3 regions of the Massilia aerilata genome follow, and region 1 is predicted to be linked to each of the others. Evidence: predicted binding sites of a transcription regulator. Region 1 holds the regulator's gene; each other region holds the start of a gene.

The links. The regulator HrcA, encoded in region 1, represses chaperone genes, less so after heat shock. The targets are predictions, from matches to a motif close to TTAGCACTCNNNNNNNNNGAGTGCTAA.
Region 2: groES (co-chaperone GroES) is a predicted target of HrcA. The motif match lies at 2,254-2,280, and genes of this name have one in related genera.
Region 3: rpoH (RNA polymerase sigma factor RpoH) is a predicted target of HrcA. The motif match lies at 1,605-1,631, and genes of this name have one in related genera.

Annotation. Positions count from the first base shown of each region.
Region 1 is NZ_JBHSMZ010000022.1:15,554-19,760, reverse strand. Features, by position in the region: gene ACFPO9_RS23065 (outer membrane protein assembly factor BamE) at 1-559, opposite strand, end outside; gene fur (ferric iron uptake transcriptional regulator) at 660-1,091, shown strand; gene ACFPO9_RS23055 (alpha/beta fold hydrolase) at 1,092-1,958, opposite strand; gene hrcA (heat-inducible transcriptional repressor HrcA) at 2,044-3,057, opposite strand; gene ACFPO9_RS23045 (HAD family hydrolase) at 3,098-3,811, opposite strand; gene ACFPO9_RS23040 (hypothetical protein) at 3,983-4,207, shown strand, end outside.
Region 2 is NZ_JBHSMZ010000002.1:31,381-35,587, forward strand. Features, by position in the region: gene ACFPO9_RS04480 (PhzF family phenazine biosynthesis protein) at 1-661, opposite strand, end outside; gene ACFPO9_RS04485 (EVE domain-containing protein) at 740-1,204, opposite strand; RNA gene ssrS (6S RNA) at 1,272-1,453, opposite strand; gene ACFPO9_RS04495 (cell division protein ZapA) at 1,498-1,809, opposite strand; gene ACFPO9_RS04500 (hypothetical protein) at 1,806-2,066, opposite strand; gene groES (co-chaperone GroES) at 2,354-2,644, shown strand; gene groL (chaperonin GroEL) at 2,683-4,207, shown strand, end outside.
Region 3 is NZ_JBHSMZ010000016.1:369,576-373,782, reverse strand. Features, by position in the region: gene ACFPO9_RS21120 (dienelactone hydrolase family protein) at 1-456, shown strand, start outside; gene rpoH (RNA polymerase sigma factor RpoH) at 598-1,488, opposite strand; gene ftsX (permease-like cell division protein FtsX) at 1,905-2,828, opposite strand; gene ACFPO9_RS21105 (cell division ATP-binding protein FtsE) at 2,825-3,496, opposite strand; gene ftsY (signal recognition particle-docking protein FtsY) at 3,504-4,207, opposite strand, start outside.

The DNA.
Region 1 (4,207 bases):
CCTGCTCGGTCTTGGTCTCGTACTTCGAGATACCGATCAGGCGCGAGATGTATTCGCGCTCGCTCGGCAGGTTGCCGCCGTCGATCTTGGCGACCAGGTTGTCCTTGAAGTAGACGGTGACGCGGCTGGTGGTCAGCTCGCCGTTGCCGCGCGCGAGATAGAAGGGGTAGTCCCAGCGGTCGGCGTGGAAGGCGTCGGTCAGCAGCGGGGTGCCGAGGATGAACTTGACCTGGTCGCGGCTCTGGCCGAGCTTCAGCTGGCCCAGCATTTCCTGGGACACGAAGTTACCCTGCTGGATGTCCGGGCGGTAGGGCGAGAACACCCACAGGAATTTCTGCAGCTTGGTGACTTTGGTCGTCTGCGCGCCCGAATTCGCGGCTGCCGCGGCCTTGTCGGCATCGGCGGCGACCGCTTCCGGAGCGGTGCTCACCGGCGCTGCCGGCTTGGTCTGGTTACGCCAGGACGCGCAGCCGGAGACCGCCATGGCCGTGACGGCAAGGCCGGCCACGAGCGCGGCCCGGGCGTGGGAACGATGGAAAACGGCATTCATGACGCGCATATCTAACCTTAAAATCGAACGACTTTTGATTGGGCGGAGCTGTAAAACGCTATATCATAAAGCACTCCGCACATCTCAGCCCATTTAAGAGTAACAAAACATGAGCAATAACCCAACCGACCTGAAGGCCAGCGGCCTCAAAGCGACACTGCCGCGGCTGAAAATCCTGGAGATCTTCCAGAACAGTACGGTGCGGCATTTGACTGCGGAAGACGTGTACAAGACACTGTTGAACGAGAATATGGACGTGGGCCTGGCGACGGTGTACCGCGTGCTGACCCAGTTCGAGCAGGCCGGCCTCCTGAACCGCAATCACTTTGAAACCGGCAAGGCGATCTACGAGCTGAACGCCGGCTCGCACCACGACCACCTGGTCTGCCTCGATTGCGGCCACGTCGAGGAGTTCTACGACGAAGAGATCGAAAGCCGCCAGCAGAAGATCGCCCTCGAGCGCGGCTTCAAGATCGCCGAGCACGCCCTCGCCATCTACGGCAACTGCGTCAAGACCGACTGCCCGCACCGCCACCGCTAATCACAGCTTGTTTTGCGCCGCGCGCCCATCGGCCGCGGCGATCACCTTTCTTACCGCCTCGATCACCAGTTCCGGCTCCTCCAGCTGGATGTTGTGGCCGCTCCTCATGGTCAGCACCTGGGAGCCTTCGCTGAACTGGCGCAGGAAATCGGCGTGCAGTTCGCGCTTGACCGCCACCGCCTCCACGCTTTGCAGGAAGAACTCCGGCTTTTGCACCTGCTGCACCGAGGTCAGGACGACCACCGGCACGTCCGGCAGCTTGCCGTTCAAGGGCGGCGGCAGCGCACCCTGGTCGAGGACCGGCTTCAGCGCATCGTACTCGGCCCTGAATCTGGCCGGCACGAGGGCGTTGAAGCGGCGGTCGTCGTCGGCCGCGCGTGCGGCATCGAGCCTGCGCAGGGCCGGATTGAAGCGTTCGTCGGCCGGGTCGACCAGCACCATGCCGGCCACCTGCTCCGGATGACGCAGCGCGAAGGCGCGCGCCAGCAGGCCGCCATAGGAATGGCCGACCAGGATGAAGGGCGGGGTCAAGCCCGCCGCGGCCATCAGCTGATCGAGTTCGCGGCTGCTTTCCAGGATGCTGCGCGGTTCAGGACGCGGGTCGGAGCTGCCATGGCCGGCGCGCGAGTAGCTCACGACGTGCGCCGATTTCGCCACCTCCGGCGCCACCTTGCGCCAGGACTCCAGGCCGGTGCCGAAGCCGGATTCGAAGATCACGGTATAACGTCCGCTGCCCTGCTCCGCCGCCTGCACCTGCCAGGCGCCGACGGCGATGCGCTCCTCCGGCGCCGAGGCGCCGGGGCGGACAACGGCGCAGCATGCCAGCACGATGGCGGCGAGAATATGGGTTCGTTTGAATCGGATCACGGCACACCTGGACGGAAAACGCGCCCGCAGGCGCAATGAACCGACTATAGCCGTCACACAGGGACCGCCGAAACTGTAAGAAACCTCAGGAGTGGCTGAGCGCGTTCGAGAGCAGCTTGGCGGTGATGTCCACGATCGGAATCACGCGCTCGTAAGCCATGCGGGTCGGGCCGATCACGCCCAGGGTGCCGACGATCTTGCCGTTCACCTCGTAGGGCGCGGTGACCACGCTCATCTCGTCCATCGGCACCAGATTGGATTCGCCGCCGATGAAGATCTGCACGCCGCCGGCCTTGCTGGAGACGTCCAGCAGCTGCATCAGGCCGGTCTTCTGCTCGAACATCTCGAACATCTGGCGCAGCGAGCTCATATTCGACGAGAGGTCGGCCACCGACAGCAGGTTGCGCTCGCCCGAAATGATCATGTCGTCGGTTTCCTGCAGCGCTTCGCTGCCCGCATCCACCGCGGACTGCATCAGGCGCGCCATGTCGTCGCTCAGCTTGCGCAATTCCCCGGTCAGGCGCGCGCGCACCTGGTCGAAGGACAGGCCGGCGAAATTCTGGTTCAGGTAATTGGCCGACTGGATCAGCTCGGAGGGGCTGTAGTCGACGTCGGTCAGCAGCAGGCGGTTTTGCACGTCGCCGCGCGGGTCGACGATCACCAGCAGGATGCGCTTTTCCGACAGGCGCAGGAATTCGATCTGCTGGAACGCCGATTCGCGCCGCGGGCTCTGCACCACGCCGGCGAACTGCGACAGCGAGGACAGCATCTGGGCGGCGTTGGCGATCACCTTTTGCGGCTGGTGCGCGGGCAGGCGCATGCCGGCGCCCACGGCGCCCTCGTCGATCTGCTGCACGGTGAGGAGCGTGTCCACGAAGATGCGGTAGCCGCGCGGCGTCGGGATCCGGCCGGCCGAGGTGTGCGGGCTGGCGACATAGCCCATTTCTTCGAGGTCGGCCATGATGTTGCGGATCGTGGCCGGCGACAGGTCGAGGCCGGAAATCTTCGACAGCGCGCGCGAGCCGACAGGCTGGCCGTCGGCGATGTAGCGCTCGACCAGGGCTTTCAGCAGGGTTTGTGCACGGTTATCGAGTTGCATGGTTCACATTATGCACGTTCGCTAGGCAGCTGGGGAGTCATCATGCGTGCTCGCGCTTGAGCCAATCCAGCAGTTCGTCGAAGTTGCCGACGATCGCATCCGGCTCGACGCCGTGCTCGAGGTGCTTGTGGCTGCCGTTCCGGTTCATCCACACGCCGCGCATGCCGACGGCCTGGGCGCCCTGGACGTCGAGCAGGACGTCGTCGCCGACATACACGGCGTCCCATGGCGCCACGTCCAGCGCCTTGCAGCCGGCCAGGAAGATCGCCGGGTCGGGCTTGGCCACGCCCAGCTGGGGCGCCGACACCCAGGCCTTGAAATGGTGCTCCAGGCCGATGGTGCGCAGGTCGGCGTTGCCGTTCGTGATCGCGCCCAGCAGCACCCGCCCCTTCAGGCGCAGCAGGCCGGGTAGCACGTCGTCGTAGGGCACCACCGCATTGCGCGCGGCGAAGAACTCGGCCATCGCCAGTTCGACCTTGGCGGCATCCTCGCCGGCTGCCTCGAAGGCGTCCAGCAGGCCGGCGCGGCGCAGCTTGCCCAGGTCGAGCTGGAATTCGGGACGCCGCGCCAGCAGCTCCAGGCGCGCCTGGCGCAGGCCGTCGATGGTGAACTGCTGGGCCACGCGCGGCGCATGCTCGCGCAGCCAGGCGAACAGGGTTTCCTCGGCCTGCAGGATCACCGGGGCGATCGGCCACAGGGTGTCGTCCAGGTCGAAAAGAATGGCTTTGGGCCATGCAGGGCGGTTCGTGGGCATAGCCAAGGATAGCGAGGCCGGCCATGAAAATCAACGATATGCAGACGTGGTTACACCGTGATACAAAGGCAAATGACGCTGCGGCTTGGCAAATGCTCTAAAATGTCGGGTTATATTCTACTCAGCGGTGCCGCCGGTCTTTCCTGCGCCATCCCGTCCAACGGAGATTCTATGAAGAGTTCGATCCTGTATGCCGGCGCTGCGCTGGCATGCGCGCTTGGCCTGTCCGCCTGCGGCGGCGGCGATGGCGACCTGCCCCTGACCGTGTCGATTGCCGGCGGCGTGACCAAAGACGGCCTGGTACTGGTCAACCGGGGCAATGGCGAGGAAGTCGCCGTCCCGGCCAACACCGCCAGCGTGCTGTTCACGAAATACCTGTCGACCGACGACGAATTC
Region 2 (4,207 bases), on a different contig from region 1:
CGGCTTCCTCTTCGATGCCGTAGGCCGGACCGAACATGCGGGCGGTGGCTGCGAACTCGCCGTCGCCGGTGGCGAAGACGTAGTAGCCCACCGCGCCGAAGGCTTCGCTCACAAGCGCGATCTCGCCCATGTCGGGCGCCAGCGCGGCGAGCACCGCGCTCGAGCGCGCATGCACCAGCACGAAACGGTTGCCGGTGCCGACCACGCAAGGCGAAGTCAGGACGTCCGCGGGACCGAGCCCCAGGCTGGCGAGGATGCGGGCGCCCGTCACGTCCGGCGGAAAATCCGCCTCGTCGACGTAGGTGGGGGCGCGCTGCTCCATGAAGGCCTGCTCGCCGCGCAGCACGATGCGGCGCTTACCGTCGATGGTCTCCTTGGAAGACTCGGGACCGCTTACCAGCCCGCGCTGGGACAGCAGCGCGAAGCTGGCGATGGTGGCGTGGCCGCAGTGGGCGATCTGGCGGCTGGGGGTGAAGAATTCGAGCTTGAAGCCGGCCATCTTCGAGGCCGAGACGAAGGCGGTTTCGGACAGGCCGGCCAGCCTGGCGATGGCCTGCTTCTGCTGCGCGGACAGGCCGTCGGCGTCGAGCACGACGCCGGCCGGATTGCCGCCGCGGCCGCCGTCGACGAAGGCGTTCACGATGTTGACGATAGCTGCCATGACTGCTCCTTTGTTGAGGGAGCAGCTACTCTACGGGACGCCACGCGGGCGCGTCCAATCAGGTTTTGCGGCCTGCCCTCAGGATTCCTGAAGGAGCCGTTGTTCGATGAAGCGCCATTCCGCCGGCTCCACCGGCGTGACCGACAGGCGGCTGCCCTTCGCCAGCAGGCGCATGCCTTCGAGTTCCGGATGGCTGCGCAGTTCGGCGAGCGGCACCAGGCGCGTGGTGCGCAGGTGGCGGATGTCGACGCTGTCCCAGCGCGGGGTCGCCGGCGTGGCCTTTGCATCGAAATAGGGGCTGGCGGCGTCGAACTGGGTGGCGTCCGGATAGGCGTCGCCGACGATTTCCACGACGCCGGCAATGCCGATGTTGGCGCAGCTGGAGTGGTAGAAGAAGGCCTGGTCGCCGGGCCGCATCTCGCGCATGAAATTGCGGGCCTGGTAGTTGCGAACGCCGAACCAGGCGACCGTTTTATTCCTGGCGGCCGCCACGTCGTCGATACTGACTTCATCGGGTTCGGATTTCATCAACCAGTAGCGCATGCGCTTCGCTCCATAAAACGCGGACAATAAAAAAGCGGCTGCGCATCGAGTACGCAGCCGCTCCGAATTATGCCCCGCCTGTGCCGTTTTTGCCGGCATCCCGAACCTAAGCGGCTCAAGGTGGTCACAGTCAGCTCAATTTCGGGTTCGTCAAACTAGTGACGATCACGCCCACCAAGCATATCCCGCAACCTATGCGAATGAATGGTTCAAGGAATATATGGCAAATCTCGAACACCGCAGGGTAGACGGCAGTTTACTACGATGAACTGCCATGTCAAACGAATTCCGGCTCAGGCGAGATTTTCTTGCGGCGCCAGAGCCTGATCCAACACCGAATGCATGGCTTCCAGTTTCTGCTTGACTTCCAACATGGACTGGTCCCCGAGCGGGCCTTGCGGCGACTTCACGGACAGGAATTCGGCGGTCACCGACAGCGCGGCCATGACGGCGATGCGGTCGGTGCCCTTCACCTTGCCCGAGTCGCGCAGCGCACACATCTTGGTGTCGAGGTAATGCACGGCTTCGCGCAGCGTCTGCTGCTCGCCCTCGCGGCAAGCCAGGCGGTAGGCCTGGCCCATGATCAATACGTCCAGGTGGATCATCGTGCGGCCTCGGCGTCGTCGGGATTGGCGGATGCGTCGTCGCCGGCGCCATCCTCATCGGCACCGGCCGGTTCGAGCTGGACCAGCATCGCTTCGACTCTTTGCTGGGCCTGCAGCAGCCGGTGCTTGAAATCGAGGTTTTCGGCGCTCAGCAGGGCGTTGGCCTGGCGCAACAGGTAGTTCTCGCTACGCAGCGACTGGGTCAGCTGGGCGAGCCGATCGATTTTATCGGACAGTTCTTGGAATTCGGAAATCATCCCAACACTATAGGAGCGGGAGCGATTCTTCGTCAACAGGATGCGTTCCGTGCGCAGGATTTAAAAAATGGGTGGTAGGCTTCGGCGCTTTCTTGCGCCAGGCCAGGCCGTCAGTTTGCGAAACCACAAAAAAGTCTGCCGAATCGCCAACATGGCCGCTTGAAATGCCCCATTATCGTCCCTATAATTAGCACTCGTTAGTGAGGAGTGCTAACAGCCCCTTACCCGCCGCCGAAACCGGGGCGGTTTTCAAACGAACAGTCAATCAACACACAAAGGAGTTTTGCATGAACCTTCGCCCATTGCACGATCGCGTGATCGTGAAGCGTCTCGACCAGGAAACCAAAACTGCGTCCGGCCTGATCATCCCCGATGCAGCGGCCGAGAAACCGGACCAGGGTGAGATTCTCGCCGTGGGCAACGGCAAAGTGCAAGAAAACGGCAACGTCCGTCCGCTGGAAGTGAAAGTCGGCGACCGCGTCCTGTTCGGCAAGTACTCGGGCCAGACCGTCAAGGTCAACGGCGAGGAACTGCTGGTCATGCGCGAAGAAGACATCATGGCCGTCGTGGCCCAGTAATCAGTCCAACACTTTCCTGAATACGGAGAACTAAGAAAATGGCAGCTAAAGACGTAATTTTCGGCGATGTGGCACGCGCCAAGATGGTTGAGGGTGTGAACATCCTGGCCAATGCAGTCAAAGTCACCCTGGGCCCGAAAGGCCGCAACGTGGTGCTGGACCGTTCGTTCGGCGCCCCGACCGTCACCAAGGACGGCGTCTCGGTCGCGAAAGAGATCGAGCTGAAAGACAAGCTCATGAACATGGGCGCGCAGATGGTCAAGGAAGTCGCTTCGAAGACCAGCGACAACGCCGGTGACGGCACCACCACCGCGACCGTGCTGGCACAAGCCATCGTGCGCGAAGGCATGAAGTTCGTTGCCGCCGGCATGAACCCGATGGACCTGAAGCGCGGCATCGACAAGGCCGTCGCCGCCACCGTCGAAGAACTGAAGAAGATCGCCAAGCCGACCACCACCTCGAAAGAGATCGCCCAGGTCGGTACCATCTCGGCCAACTCGGATGCATCCGTTGGCGAGCGCATCGCCGAAGCGATGGAAAAAGTCGGCAAGGAAGGCGTCATCACCGTCGAAGACGGCAAGTCGCTGAATGACGAACTGGACATCGTCGAAGGCATGCAGTTCGACCGCGGCTACCTGTCGCCTTACTTCATCAACAACCCGGACAAGCAGGTTGCCGTTCACGAGAACCCGTTCGTCCTGCTGTGCGACAAGAAGATCTCGAACATCCGTGACCTGCTGCCGGTGCTGGAGCAAGTCGCCAAGGCCGGCCGTCCGCTGGTCATCGTCGCCGAAGACATCGACGGCGAAGCGTTGGCGACCCTGGTGGTCAACAACATCCGTGGCATCCTGAAGACCGTCGCCGTCAAGGCCCCGGGCTTCGGCGACCGCCGCAAGGCCATGCTGGAAGACATCGCCATCCTGACCGGTGGCCAGGTCATCGCCGAAGAAGTCGGCCTGACCCTGGAAAAAGTCACCCTGAACGAACTGGGCCAGGCGAAGCGCATCGAAGTCGGCAAGGAAAACACCATCATCATCGATGGCGCCGGCGCCGCTGAAGGCATCGAGGCACGCGTCAAGATGATCCGCGTCCAGATCGAGGAAGCGACCTCGGACTACGACCGCGAAAAACTGCAAGAGCGCGTGGCCAAACTGGCCGGCGGCGTTGCCGTGATCAAGGTTGGCGCTGCCACCGAAGTCGAAATGAAAGAGAAGAAAGCACGCGTGGAAGACGCGCTGCACGCCACCCGCGCTGCCGTCGAAGAAGGCATCGTTCCTGGCGGCGGCGTGGCCCTGCTGCGCGCCCGCGCTGCAATCCAGGTCAAAGGCGACAACCCTGACCAGGACGCAGGCATCAAGATCGTCCTGCGCGCCATGGAAGAGCCGCTGCGCATGATCGTCCAGAACGCCGGCGAAGAGCCGTCGGTCGTCGTCTCGGCCGTCCTGGCCGGCACCGGCAACTACGGCTACAACGCCGCCAACGGCACCTACGGCGACATGGTCGAAATGGGCGTGCTGGATCCGGCCAAGGTCACCCGCTCGGCGCTGCAGAACGCAGCCTCGA
Region 3 (4,207 bases), on a different contig from region 1:
GACAAGGCGCGCGCCCTGTTCCCCAAGCTGGACCAGGCCAAGACCCGCGCCGACTTCATTGCGGCCTTCCACGCGCTGGCAGCGCTGCCGCAGGGGACGGGCAAGGTGGGCGTGGTCGGCTTCTGCTACGGCGGCGGCATCGCCAACTACCTGGCCACCCAGCTGCCCGAGCTGGCGGCGGCCGTGCCTTTCTACGGCTCGCAGCCTAGCCCGGCCGAGGCGGCGAAGATCCGCGCGCCGCTGATGATCCACGACGCCGGCAAGGACGAACGCATCCTGGCCGGCTGGCCCCCCTACGAAGCCGCGCTGAAGGAAAGCAAGGTGAACTACCAGCACTTCGTCTACGCCGGCGCCGAGCACGGCTTCAACAACGACACCACCCCGCGCTACGACGAAGCGGCGGCCAAGCTGGCCTGGGACCGTACGGTCGCCTTCTTCAAGGAAAAGCTGGGCTGAGTTTAATCAACATCAAACCGGGGTCAGAGCCTGATTTTTGGCAATATCGCTATAGAACTTGCCAAATTTCGGGCTCTGACCCCGGTTTGAGGTAAAACAAAAGGCACCCGAGGGTGCCTTTGCTTTTGGAGCGCGGATCGTTTAGACGTAGGCGGCCAGTGCCGTCTTCATCTTTTTCAGCGCCGCCGTTTCGATCTGGCGGATGCGCTCGGCCGACACGCCGAACTCTTCGGCCAGCGTGTGCAGGGTGGCGCCCGAGCCATCGTCGTTGGCCAGCCAGCGTGCTTCCACGATGCGGCGCGAACGCGGGTCCAGTTTGCCCAGCGCCGTTTCGATGCCTTCCGATTGCAGGCGCACCACGTCGTTGGCTTCCAGCACCTTGGTCGGCTCCTGCTGGTCCGAGGAAAGGTAGGCGATCGGCGAGAACTTGTCGTCTTCGTCGTCGGTCGGCGCTTCCAGCGCGATGTCGCGGCCCGACAGGCGGGTTTCCATTTCGACGACTTCTTCGCGCTTCACGCCAAGCATTTGCGCCATATCGGCGACTTGCTGCGGCGACATGGCATCCAGGCCCACCTTATTGCTGCGCAGGTTGAAGAACAGCTTGCGCTGAGCCTTGGTCGTCGCGACCTTCACCAGGCGCCAGTTTTTCAGGATGTATTCGTGCATCTCGGCCTTGATCCAGTGCATGGCGTACGAGACCAGGCGAACGCCCTGGTTCGGATCGAAACGCTTGACTGCCTTCATCAGGCCGATATTGCCTTCCTGGATCAGGTCGGCGTGCGGCAGGCCGTAACCGAGGTAGCCGCGCGCGATCGAGACCACCAGGCGCAGGTGCGACATCACCAGCTTCTGCGCGGCGTCCAGGTCGTTCTTATCCTGCAAGCTCTTTGCCAGCGAGACTTCTTCTTCGTGGGACAGCATCGGCAGACGGTTGACGGCCGAGATATAGGCGTCGATATTGCCGAGATTGCCGGTGAAACCCAGTCCCAGAGCACGGGTGCCAGCGGGAACCAATGCGGATTGTGCGGACATAGTCATATTCCCTCGTAGAGTGTTCTGTGCTGCATCGTCAATGTGCCCGAAAGAGTGCCCCGAAGGCGCAATTCTTACGGCTTGTTACGGGATGCCTACAGTGCTTAGACGACATATTAGCACTCTCTTGAGGTGAGTGCTAGCCGCCTCCATATCCCTGACGACGTCCTTAAGTCTTGTCAAAGTATTGCTTTTTGGAATCGAATTTTTGGCTCGATTCAACTGTAGGGCAGAGGTGAGCGATACCGTTGATACAGGTCAAAAGTGACGCTCGTATTATTTGAATTCGGTAGAAGACAGGTTAGGCGCGCTGTGATGGTAGGTCTGTGAAGTGGCGCACTTACATTTGTAGGCGTATATCCCGTCTCCGCCGTGGATTTTTCTGGCCAACGGCGGATGGGATAACAAAAATATAATCAGTTCAAGCGCGCCAGATGCCGCTGCACCGACAGCATCGCCCCCATCAGCCCCAGCCCGGCGCTGATGGCCAGCAGCCCGGCCAGGCCCAGCGGCGGCAGCGCCGACAGCTGGAATTCCGAGGCATACAGGCGCGCGAATTCGGCGATGGCCGCGTTCAGCGGGTGCAGGGCCAGGGACACCGCACCCAGGGCCACCGCGCCGGCGCACAGGCCGAGCAGGGCCCCCGTGTAATAGAAGGGGCGATGGATGAAATTGTCGGTCGCGCCGAGCAGCTTGGAGACGGCGATCTCGTCGCGCTGGGTCAGCACCTGCAGGCGGATGGTGTTGAACACCACCGCGATCACGACCACGCCGAGGGTGACCGCCAGCAGCAGCAGCACCAGGCGCAGCACGCCCAGCAGGGCCGCCAGGCGCTTGACCCAGGCCGAGTCGACCTGCACCGAATCCACGCCCGGCAGCGCCTTCATCTGCTCGGCGAGGCCGTCGACGCGGGCGGCGTCCGTGGTGCGGCTGGTAAAGCCTTCCAGCTTCATCACATAGCTGTCCGGCAGTGGATTCTCGCCCAGGGTCTCGATGACGCCGGTCAGGCCGCTTTTCGCTTTCAGATTCTCCAGCGCCTGTTCACGCGGCACGAAGCTGACTTTTGCCTTGCTGCCGGCCAGGATCTCGCGCAGCTGCGGCGCCAGCGCCTGGGCCTGCTCGCGCGGGGCGTCCGTCTTCATGAACAGGCTGATCTCGGGATCGACCGAAAGCTGTTCCGACATCGGGCGCACATTGTCGAGCAGGGTCACGCCGGCAAAGGGCAGGGCCAGGGCCACCGCGACGACCAGCACGTTGAACAGGAAGCTGCCCGGCGTCTTGCGCACCTGGCCGAAGGCCGCGCCGAGGGCGAAGCGGTGTTGGCGGAACCAGATATTCATGACGCCCCCCCGGCCGACGCCTCCACCAGTTCGCCATGCTCGAGGCGGATCACGCGCGCGGCGGCGTCCAGGATCTGCTCGTCGTGGCTGGAAATCACGCAGGTCACGCCGGCCGAGTGGAAGGCGTGCAAGGCGTCGATCACGCGGTCGGCGGCGGCGCGGTCGAGGTTGGCGGTCGGCTCGTCGGCCAGGATGATCTGCGGACGGTTGACGATGGCGCGGGCGATGGCCACGCGCTGCTGCTCGCCGCCCGACAGTTCCAGCGGCATCGCCTTGGCGCGGTCGAGCAGGCCGACCTTGTCGAGCGCGGCCCGTGCGCGCTGCTCGGCCTGCGAGGACGAGGCGCCGGTGACGATCAGCGGCAGCATGGTATTCGCCAGGATGGTCCGGTCGTTCAGCAGGCGCTGCTGCTGGAAGATCAGGCCCAGGTTACGCCGCAGGAAGGGCACGCCGGCCTTCTTCAGCTTGCCGATGTCGTGGCCACTGACGATGACGCGGCCGCTGGTCGGACGCTCGACGGCGGCGATCATCTTCAGCAGCGTCGATTTGCCGGCGCCGGACGGACCGGCCAGGTAGACCAGCTCGCCCTTGGCGATGCTGAACGACACATCGCGCAGGGCAAGTGCGTCGGCGGAATATTTTTTGGAGACGGACTGGAATTCGATCATTCTGGCTTTATCCCAGCAGCGCCTCGGCGAACTCGTCGGCGCTGAAGGGTTGCAGGTCCTCCAGCTTTTCGCCGACGCCGATGAAGTACACCGGCACCGGGCGGGTGCGCGCGATTGCGGCCAGGATGCCGCCCTTGGCCGTGCCGTCCAGCTTGGTGATCACCAGGCCGGTCAGCTGCAGGGCGTCGTCGAAGGCTTTGACTTGCGCCAGCGCGTTCTGGCCGGTATTGCCGTCGATGACCAGCAGCACTTCGTGCGGCGCGGATTCCATGCCCTTGCCGATCACGCGCTTGATCTTTTTCAGCTCTTCCATCAGGTGCAGCTGGGTCGGCAGGCGGCCGGCGGTATCGACCATGACCACGTCGACGCCGCGCGCGCGGCCAGATTGCACCGCGTCGAAGGCGACCGCGGCCGGGTCGCCGGACGCTTGCGAGATCACGGTGACGTTGTTGCGCTGGCCCCAGACCATCAGCTGCTCGCGGGCGGCGGCGCGGAAGGTGTCGCCGGCGGCCAGCAGCACGGATTGCTCGAAGCGCTGCATGTGCTTGGCCAGCTTGCCGATGGTGGTGGTCTTGCCGGCGCCGTTCACGCCCGCGATCATCATCACCAGCGGCTCGTGGCGGCCCAGTTCGAGCGGCTTTTCCAGCGGGCGCAGCATGTCGACCAGCAGCGACTTGAGCGCGGCCTTGACGGCGGCGGCGTCGAGCAGCT